DNA from 3 places in the Kocuria oceani genome. Region 1 is predicted to be linked to each of the others. Evidence: riboswitches for the same ligand, from Rfam matches in the RefSeq annotation. Region 1 holds a riboswitch; each other region holds the start of a gene.
The links. A riboswitch is a leader RNA that binds a small molecule or an ion and turns the genes downstream of it on or off. The one in region 1 is predicted to bind S-adenosylmethionine.
Positions count from the first base shown of each region.

Region 1 (3,265 bases):
AACAGCCGGGAGGTCTCCCGGCGGATCCTCGCCTGCCCGTGCAGCAGGACGCCCATCAGCAGGAACACCCCGGCCAGCACCATGAGGGACGCGGCCAGGAACGCCGTCGGGAATCGGGGCACCAGCCCGGTGCCCGCGAACTCCACCACCACGGGCAGGCCCAGGACCAGGCCGAGCACGAACAGGGCGCACGAGGCGGCGCCGGTCACCAGGAAGGGGCGTTCCTGGAAGAGCAGCTGGGCGAAGATGCCCAGGATCCGGAAACCGTCGTGGTAGGTCCGCAGCTTGCTCTCGCTGCCCTCGGCCCGGTCCCGGAAGCCCACCTCCACCTCGGTCTGCGGCACGCGGGCGTTGACGGCGTGCACGGTCAGCTCGGTCTCGATCTCGAACTCCCGGGACAGCGCCGGGAAGGACTTCACGAAGCGCCGCGAGAAGACCCGGTAGCCGCTGAGCATGTCGGTGACCTGCCGGCGGAAGGCGAAGGTGACGAGGGTGTTGAAGAACCGGTTGCCGGACTCGTGGCCGGCCCGGTAGGCCGTGCCGCTGACCTGGCGGCGCACCCCGAGCACGTGGTCGTAGGGGCCCCCCAGCAGGGTCGCGATCATCCGGGGCGCGTCGGCCACGTCGTAGGTGTCGTCGCCGTCGATGAGCAGGTAGACGTCGGCGTCGAGGTCCGCGAAGGCCCGCCGCACCACGTTGCCCTTCCCCTTCTCCTCCTCGCGCCGCACGTGCGCGCCGGCCCGCCGCGCGGCCTCGGCGGTGCCGTCGGTCGAGCAGTTGTCGTAGACGTGGACCTCGATGCCGGGGACCGTGGCGTGCAGATCGGTGACGACCTTCGCGATCGCGGCCTCCTCGTTGTGGCACGGGACGACCGCCACGATGCGGGGCGAACTGGGCATGGGTTCTCATTCCTGGGATCGTCGCGGCGGGCACGTTCTTTATCACCGCGAGCGGGCGCCCTGCGAACCGGTGCACGGCGGCGGTGCCGCGCCGGCCGCGCGGGTCCCGCGCCGCCCGGTGGCGATGTTGCGCCGCGTGACGCGCCCGCCGTCACAGTCGGCGCACCGGCGTCTTCTGCGCCGCCGGACTTGGCACCCGCCCGGGGCACCCGCTGGAATGGGTCCTGCATCTATCCAGAGCGGCCGAGAGACCTGGCTCGTCGACGCCGCAGCAACCATCCGCAGCCCCACGGGGCCGCGGAACGGTGCTCCCGCCAGGACCGATGGAGCTGTCGCAGCCTCCCGGGTCCGCCCCGGGACGGCCGGCGCCCTCCCTCGGGGTGACCCCAGGAGGTTCTGTGAGACGACCACCCGACCGGACGGCACCACCGCCGTCGCTGTCCTACGAGCTCTATCCACCGCGCTGCGCGGCGAGCGCCGAGACGCTGCTGCGGACCATCGAGGAGCTCGAGCCCACCCGCCCCGACCACGTCGCCGTGACCTACAGCGGGGATGCCCCGCGGCGGGCCGGGTCGCTGGCGCTGCTGGACCACCTCCTGACCCGCACCGGCCTGCGGCCCGTGGCGCACCTCACGTGCGTGGGCAGCACGCGGGCCGAGCTGGAGGAGACCGTCGCCTCCCTGCTCCACCGCGGGGTCCGGGGCGTCCTGGCCCTGCGCGGTGACCTGGAGCCGGGCGCCGAGCCCGGCGAGCTGGCCCACGCAGGGGACCTGGTGGAGCTGGTGCGCGAGGTCGAGCAGCGCCGCACCGCGTCCCTCGCCGGCGGACGGCTCGCCGTGGGCGTGGCCGCCTACCCGACCCGGCACCCCGAGTCGCCGTCCTTCCGCCACGACATCGAGGTGCTGCTGGCCAAGCAGCGCGCCGGGGCCGACTTCGCGATCACTCAGGTCTACTTCCGCCCGCAGCGCTACGAGCGCCTCGTGGCCTCCGCCCGGGCCGCCGGGGTGACGATCCCGATCGTGCCGGGCATCATGCCGGTCACGGAGCCGCGGCGGCTGGCCACGCTCTGCCGGCTCGCCGGGCTCCGGCCCCACCCGGGCCTGGCCGCGGCCCTGGAGGGGGCCGCCGGCCCCGCCGAGCGGCACCGGGCGGGCGTGGCCTTCGCGACCCGCCTCGCCCGCGCGGCCCTCGACGCCGGGGCGCCCGGGCTGCACCTCTACACCTTCAACGAGCACCGGGCCGCCCTGGACCTGCTGGAGCGCGTGGACCTGCCGCGCGTGCCCCACCAGCCGGCGGCCCTGCCGGACCTGCTGCCCGCCTGAGCGGCGAGGGACGCCGCCCGGCCCGGCCGCCGTCCCGCACCTCTTCCCCGATCTCTGCCCGCACCTTTTCCCGAATCTCTTCCCAGACCTGCCGAGGAGCACACCCATGAGCACGACCACCTCTGCCGTCCCCTTCCCCGCCGCCACCATCACCGGCTACCCCCGGATCGGCCGTCGCCGCGAGCTGAAGCAGGCCCTCGAGGCCTACTGGGCCGGGCGCTCGACCCGCGAGGAGCTCGAGACCGCCGCCGGCGAGCTGCAGCTGGCCACCTACCGCCGGCTGATGGAGCTGGGCCTGGGCGCGCAGGACGCGTCCCTGCCCGCGGCCTTCCCCCTCTACGACCAGGTCCTCGACACCACCGTGGCCCTCGGGGCGGTCCCGTCCCGCTTCGCGGACCTGGCCGGGGCGGACGGGCGCCTGGACCTGGACGCCGGTTTCGTGCTGGCCCGCGGCGACGCCGGGCGGGCACCGCTGGAGCTGACCAAGTGGTTCGACACCAACTACCACTACCTGGTCCCCGAGATCGGCCCCGGGACGCCCTTCACCGCCTCCGCCGGCCGGCTCGTGGCCGACGTCCGCCGCGCCGCCGAGCACGGCTTCACCGTCCGCCCCGTCCTCGTGGGCCCCGTCTCCTACCTGCTCCTGGCCAAGCCCGACGACGACGCCCCCGCGGGTTTCGACCCCCTGCAGCGGCTCGCCGATCTGCTCCCGGTGTACGCCCGGCTGCTCGACGAGCTCGCCGCGGCCGGTGCCCCGTGGGTGCAGCTGGAGGAGCCGGCGCTCGTGGCCGACCAGGACGTGCCCGCCGCGCGGCTCGCCGCGGCCGTGCAGGAGGCCTACACGGCGCTCACGGCCGCGCCCGGGCGGCCGCGGCTGCTCGTCACCACCTCCTACGGCTCCCCGGGCGCCCTGCTGCGCCCGCTGGCCCGCAGCGGGGTCGAGGCCGTGCACCTGGACCTGGTCAAGGGCGCGGCCCCCGCGCCCGCGGAGCTGGCGCTGTTCGCGGACGAGGGCGCCCCGGTGCTCGTGGCCGGGGCGGTCGA
Region 1 is NZ_JARAMH010000001.1:281,309-284,573, reverse strand. It holds gene PU704_RS01400 (glycosyltransferase) at 1-899, opposite strand, end outside; SAM riboswitch class I at 1,127-1,229, shown strand; gene PU704_RS01395 (methylenetetrahydrofolate reductase) at 1,298-2,221, shown strand; gene metE (5-methyltetrahydropteroyltriglutamate--homocysteine S-methyltransferase) at 2,328-3,265, shown strand, end outside.

Region 2 (3,265 bases), on a different contig from region 1:
GGGTGTCCCCGGTCAGGGCGTGCTCCACGAGCACCGCGTTGGAGCCGTCCGGGGCGAGCACGCCCCAGGTCTCGTAGGCGATCCGGACCTCCGGCAGCCGGAAGCCGGACTCCAGCTCCAGGGTGCCGATCTCGGCGTGCCGCGGCACGCCGTCCTCGCGCACGTCCGCGCCGGCGCCGCGCAGCACCGTCACGCTCACTCCTGCCCTCCGGCCGCGGCCGCGGCCGCGGCGAAGCCCTGCTCCAGGTCCGCCAGGATGTCCGTGACGTTCTCCAGCCCCACGGACAGGCGCACGAAGCCGGGCTCCACCCCCGCCGCGAGCTGCTCCTCGGGCAGCAGCTGGCTGTGCGTGGTGGACGCGGGATGGATCACCAGGGAGCGGACGTCGCCGATGTTCGCCACGTTGGAGTGCAGCGTCAGGGCGTCCACGAAGGCCGCGCCGGCCGCCCGGCCGCCCTCGAGGACGAACCCGAGGACGGAGCCGGCGCCGCGGGGCGCGTACTTGCGCGCCCGGTCGTGCCAGGGCGAGGACTCCAGCCCCGCCCAGCTCACCGAGCGGACGTCCTCCCGCGCCTCCAGCCAGCGGGCCACCTCCCCGGCGTTGGCCACGTGGCGCTCCATGCGCAGCGACAGCGTCTCGATGCCCTGCTCGATGAGGAAGGCGTTGAACGGGGAGATCGCCGAGCCGAGGTCGCGCAGCAGCTGCACCCGGGCCTTGAGGATGTAGGAGAGGTTGACCCCGAACGCGCCCTCCGCGCCGAGGGCCTGGGCGTAGACGAGCCCGCCGTAGGACTCGTCGGGCTCGTTGAAGCCGGGGAAGCGCTCCGGGTACCGGCCGAAGTCGAAGGCGCCGGAGTCCACGATCACGCCGCCGATCGCGGTGCCGTGCCCGCCCATGAACTTCGTGGCGGAGTGCACCACGATGTCCGCGCCCCAGCGGAACGGCTGGACGAGGTAGGGGGTCGCCACCGTGTTGTCCACGATGAGCGGGACCTCGTGGTCGTGGGCGATCCCGGAGACCGTCTCGATGTCGAGGACGTCGTTGCGCGGGTTCGGGATGGTCTCGGCGTAGAACGCCTTGGTGTTCGGGCGCACGGCCCGCCGCCAGGCCTCCGGGTCGTCCGGGTCGGTCACGAAGGTGGTCTCGATGCCGAGCTTGGGCAGCGTGAACTTGAGGAGGTTGTACGTCCCGCCGTACAGGCTCGGGCTGGCCACCACGTGGTCCCCCGCCCCGGCGAGGTTGAGCACCGCGAACGTCGTGGCCGACTGCCCGGCGCTGAGCATCAGGGCGCCCACCCCGCCCTCCAGGGCGCTGATGCGGTTCTCCACGACCTCCGTGGTCGGGTTGCCGATGCGGGTGTAGATGGGTCCCAGCTCCGCGAGCGCAAAGCGGTCCGCGGCGGCCTGGGCGTCGGGGAAGACGAAGGACGTGCTCTGGTGGATGGGCAGGGCGCGGGAGCCGGTCACCGGATCGGGGCGCTGGCCGGCGTGGATCTGCTGGGTCTCGAACGACCAGCCGGCCGGGTGCTCGGGGGTGGGCAGCGCGGTCGCGGTGCGGTCGGCCGTGGAAGCAGTGGACTCGGACATGCCGGGAGACTCCTTGCGGGTGTCAGGGGTCCGGTGTCCGACCGTGGTGGTGCTGCCGTGCGACGGCCGGGCACCGAGGACCCGCGCTTGCTCGCTCGCCGGTCGCGAGGAGCCCGGTCTTCACCCAGGGCACCCCACCGCGGTGGAGGGTTGCCGGCCAGCTAGCTGGGGCTTGGACGCTGGCGCTCATGACCTGGACAGCATTCTCCGGATTCGGGCGACACGGCGTCAAGCCGGGGTGCGGCGAGCGCCCCGCGCACGCGCCGGACGGGCCGGGGAGCAGCCCGCCGGGGACCGATTTGGAGACGAAAGTCACACGGTGCCACGATGAGCCCATGAGAGTCGACCACGTGTCCTACGCCTGCCGCCCGGAGGGCCTGACGGCCACCACCGAGCGCATTGCCGACCAGCTCGGGATCGAGCCGGTCAAGGGTGGGGTGCACCCCCGTTTCGGCACCCGCAACATGATCCTTCCGCTCACCAACCACCAGTACGTCGAGGTCGTCGAGGTCCTCGAGCACCCCGCGGCGGAGAAGGCCCCGTTCGGCCGGGCCGTGCGCGCCCGCTCCGAGGCCGGCGGCGGCTGGCTGGGCTGGGTCGTCGAGGTCGACGACCTCGCGCCCTTCGAGCAGCGCCTCGGCCGGCACGCGGTGCCCGGCCACCGGGTCTTTCCCGACGGCCGGTGCCTGGAGTGGCACCAGATCGGCGTCAAGGGCCTGATCGCCGACCCCCAGCTGCCGTTCATGGTGCGCTTCGACTCGGCCCCGGAGATGCACCCGTCCCAGGCGCGGATCACCGACGTGGCCCTCGCCGGGATGTGCATCGCCGGGGCGCCCGAGCGGGTGGCCGAGTGGCTGGGCGCGCCCGTGGAGACCGCGCTCGAGGACCTGGCGGTGGAGTGGCGCTATCCGGAGGGCACGCCCGGGCTGCTCTCGGTGTCCTTCGGCACCCCCGACGGGCTGGTCACGATCTGAGGCGCCGGCCGGGGCGGGCCCGCACGGCGGGCCCGCCTCAGCCGAGCAGCCGGCCGACGCCCAGGAAGCCCACGGCGTCCAGCAGGAAGTGCGCGACGACGAGGGGCATGACCCGCCCGGTGCGCCGGTAGAGCTCGGCGAAGACCAGGCCCATCACCACGTTGCCGAGGAAGGGCCCGATGCCCTGGTATAGGTGGTAGCTGCCGCGGAACAGCGCCGTGACCACCAGCACCACCGGCCAGCGCCAGCCGATGCGGGTGAGCCGGTCGGTCAGGAACGCGACCACCACCACCTCCTCGACCAGGGCGTGGCGCAGCGCGGAGAGCAGCAGCACCGGCACCGTCCACCAGTGCTCGGCCAGCCCGGAGGTCGTCACCTCCGCGGTGAGGCCCAGGGCGCGGCCGGCCGCGTAGAGGGCCAGGGTGCCCAGCCCCATGACGAGGAACAGGACGGTGCCCAGCCCGAGGTCCGGGACCGGCATCCGGGCGTCGAGCCCGATCCGCCGCCGCACCGTGCCCAGCGCGCCGGCGGAGCCGGCGAGCAGGTACAGCGCCAGCAGCACCGGGACCAGGTCCAGGCCGATGCCCGTGAGCTGGCGCAGCAGGTCGATCAGCGGCTGCACGCTCAGCGGCGGGTTCATCGTGGCCTGCGCCTCCGAGAGCGGGCCGCGGGCCAGCTGCTCGGCCAGGGAGAGCACCGCGTAG
Region 2 is NZ_JARAMH010000006.1:118,879-122,143, forward strand. It holds gene metX (homoserine O-acetyltransferase MetX) at 1-199, opposite strand, end outside; gene PU704_RS08685 (bifunctional o-acetylhomoserine/o-acetylserine sulfhydrylase) at 196-1,587, opposite strand; SAM riboswitch class IV at 1,666-1,781, opposite strand; gene PU704_RS08690 (VOC family protein) at 1,923-2,561, shown strand; gene PU704_RS08695 (CPBP family intramembrane glutamic endopeptidase) at 2,599-3,265, opposite strand, start outside.
Region 2: linked by a shared signal. The riboswitch ahead of PU704_RS08685 (bifunctional o-acetylhomoserine/o-acetylserine sulfhydrylase) and the one ahead of PU704_RS01395 (methylenetetrahydrofolate reductase) in region 1 are both predicted to bind S-adenosylmethionine.

Region 3 (3,265 bases), on a different contig from region 1:
GGCTCGACGGCGGGGCGCCGTTCCGCGTGGTGGCCCTCGCGGCCGGCCGGGGCCGTCTGCCGCTGCTGGCGGAGCAGGCCGTGGAGACCCGCGCCGCCGTGGTGGCGACGAGCGGCAGCGGTGAGGACGCCCAGGAGCTGGCCCGGCGGATCGGCGAGCGCGCCGCGGCCGCCGGCGCCGGGGACTACCGGCCCGAGATCCTGCACGGTCCCGAGGCCGCCACGGCGGCCGCGGCGCACCCCGAGGCCGACCTCGTGCTCAACGGGATCACCGGCTCGATCGGCCTCGCCCCCACCCTGGCGGCACTGCGGGCCGGGCACCGGCTGGCGCTGGCCAACAAGGAGTCGCTGATCGCCGGAGGAGCGCTGGTGAAGGAGGCGGCGGCCGCCTCGGGCCGCCCGGACGCGCTGATCCCGGTGGACTCCGAGCACTCCGCCCTGGCGCAGGCGCTGCGCGGCGGCAGCGCCGCCGAGGTGGACCGGCTCGTCCTGACGGCCTCGGGCGGGCCGTTCCGCGGCCGCACCCGGGCGGAGCTGGAGGCGGTCACCCCGCGCGAGGCGCTGCGCCACCCCACCTGGGACATGGGTGTGATGGTCACCACCAACTCGGCCTCCATGGTGAACAAGGCCCTGGAGGTGCTCGAGGCCCACCTGCTCTTCGACGTTCCCCTCGAGCGCATCGACGTGGTCGTCCACCCCCAGTCGGTGGTGCACTCCATGGTCCAGTTCGTGGACGGGTCGACGCTGGCGCAGGCCTCGCCGCCGGACATGCGCCTGCCCATCGCCCTCGGTCTCGCCTGGCCGCACCGGGTGCCCGGCGCCGCCGCCGCGTGCGACTGGACCCGCGCCACCGAGTGGACCTTCGAGCCGCTGGACCGGGACGCGTTCCCCGCCGTCGAGCTCATCAAGGCCGCGGGGGAGCGCGGGGGCACCCACCCGGCGGTGTTCAACGCCGCCAACGAGGAGGCGGTGCACGCCTTCCATGACGGGCGGATCCGGTTCCCGGCGATCGTGGACACGGTGGAGACGGTGCTGGGCGAGCACCAGGACGGCGGCGTCCTGGACCTCGGCGCCGTCCTGGAGGCCGAGCGCTGGGCCCGGCGGCGGGCGCAGGAGGTCCTCGCCCGCTGACCGGGCCGGACCCGACGCACGTGCTAGTCTGTCGGGCGGATGACGAGTCCCAGCGCGCAGCCCTGGCTTGCTGGGCGGCAACCCTCTCCCGTAGTGGGGTGCCCCAGGTGAACCATCCGGCACCGGCCATCGTGGGCCGGCGGCAAGTACGGTTCGACCGCGGACGCGCCCTCCGGCGTGCCCTCGACCGTGGCCGTCGGTCCTGGTGGGACTGGTGGAGACTCCCGACCTCCTGGACCCACGGAAAGGCACGACATGCGATCGCAGCGCCTCACCTTCCTCGCCCTGGCCACCACCCTCGGCCTCACCCTCACCGCCTGCGGCGGCTCCGACCAGGCCGGCGGACCCTATGACGACGGCGTGATCACCATCGGCACCGACGGCCGCACGCAGGTGCACGAGGCCTTCCTGGAGGAGGCCGAAAAGGCCGGTGTCGAGGTCGAGCTCGTCGAGTTCACCGACTACAACCAGCCCAACGCGGCGCTCACCAGCGGCGACCTCGACATGAACTGGTTCCAGCACGGTGCGTTCCTGGCCGACTACCGCAACAACTCCGGCGAGGACATCGTGCCCATCGGTTCCACCTCCATCTACCCGCTGGGCCTCTACTCGGAGCGCTACGACTCCCTCGACCAGATCCAGGAGGGCGACGAGATCGCGGTGCCCAACGACGCGATCAACCTCGCCCGGGCGCTGCTGCTGCTGCAGTCGGCCGGTCTCGTGGAGTTCACCTCCGACACGACGGCGCCGTCCGAGCTGGACATCGACACCGAGGCCTCCAAGGTCCGGGTCACGCCCGTCTCGGCCGAGCAGACCGTGCTCTCCCTCAGCTCGACCGCCGGCGCCGTGGTCAACAACACGTTCCTCTCCCGGGCCGACATCGACCCCAACACCGCCCTGTACTCCGACGGCGAGGACAACGAGAACGCCCTGCCCTACGTGAACTTCTTCGCGGCCACCGGCGCCAACAAGGACGACGAGACCCTGCACCAGGTGGCCGACCTCTTCCACACGGACGCCGTGCTGGCGGCGGAGCAGGCCGAGACCAAGGACACCGCCGTGTCCAAGGACGTCCCGCAGGAGGAGCTGATCGAGGTCGTCGACCGGTACGCCGAGGACCTGCAGAAGTGACGGCTCCGGCCGCACCCGACCGGGCACGCCACTCCCACGGAGACGTCATCGTCCGTTTCCAGGACGTCAGCAAGACCTTCGTCACCGGCCCGGCGAAAGCCCGTCGCGAGGTCGTCGCCGTGGACGGCGTCTCGCTGGAGATCCGTCGCGGGGAGATCTTCGGCGTGATCGGGTACTCGGGGGCCGGCAAGTCCACGCTCGTGCGGCTCATCAACGGCCTCGAGCCGGTGACCGCCGGCTCCCTGACCGTGAACGGGTTCGAGGTCGCCGGGCGCAAGGAGACCGAGCTAGCGCCCGTCCGGCAGGAGATCGGGATGATCTTCCAGCAGTTCAACCTGTTCACGTCCCGGACCGTGGCCGGCAACGTCGAGTACCCACTCAAGCGGGCCGGCTGGCCGAAGGAGAAGCGGCGGGCCCGGGTCGCCGAGCTGCTGGAGTTCGTGGGCCTGTCCGCGCGCGCCGGCAACTACCCGGAGCAGCTCTCCGGCGGGCAGAAGCAGCGCGTGGGCATCGCCCGTGCCCTGGCGACCAGCCCCAAGCTGCTCCTGGCCGACGAGTCGACCAGCGCCCTCGACCCGGAGACCACCCAGGAGGTCCTGCAGGTGCTGCAGCGGGTCAACCGGGAGCTGGGCATCACGATCGTGATCATCACCCACGAGATGGACGTGGTCCGGGCGATCGCCGACCACGTCGCCGTGATGCAGGACGGCAAGGTCGTGGAGCACGGCTCGACGGTGGACATCTTCGCCCGGCCCCGCACCGACACCGCACGCCGCTTCGTCTCCTCCGTCCTGCACTCGGTGCCGGACGAGCGCGAGGTCGAGCGGCTGCGCCGGGCGCACCGCGGGCGCCTGGTGATCGTGGACGTCGGCGACGGCGTGGACATCGGCGGTGTGCTCTCCGACGGCGCCGCCCGCGGAGTCCGCTTCACCATCGCCTACGGCGGGATCAGCGTGCTCCAGGAGCAGTCCTTCGGGTCCCTGACCTTCGAGCTGACCGGCGAG
Region 3 is NZ_JARAMH010000006.1:84,316-87,580, reverse strand. It holds gene dxr (1-deoxy-D-xylulose-5-phosphate reductoisomerase) at 1-1,130, shown strand, start outside; SAM riboswitch class IV at 1,169-1,285, shown strand; gene PU704_RS08530 (MetQ/NlpA family ABC transporter substrate-binding protein) at 1,386-2,261, shown strand; gene PU704_RS08525 (methionine ABC transporter ATP-binding protein) at 2,258-3,265, shown strand, end outside.
Region 3: linked by a shared signal. The riboswitch ahead of PU704_RS08530 (MetQ/NlpA family ABC transporter substrate-binding protein) and the one ahead of PU704_RS01395 (methylenetetrahydrofolate reductase) in region 1 are both predicted to bind S-adenosylmethionine.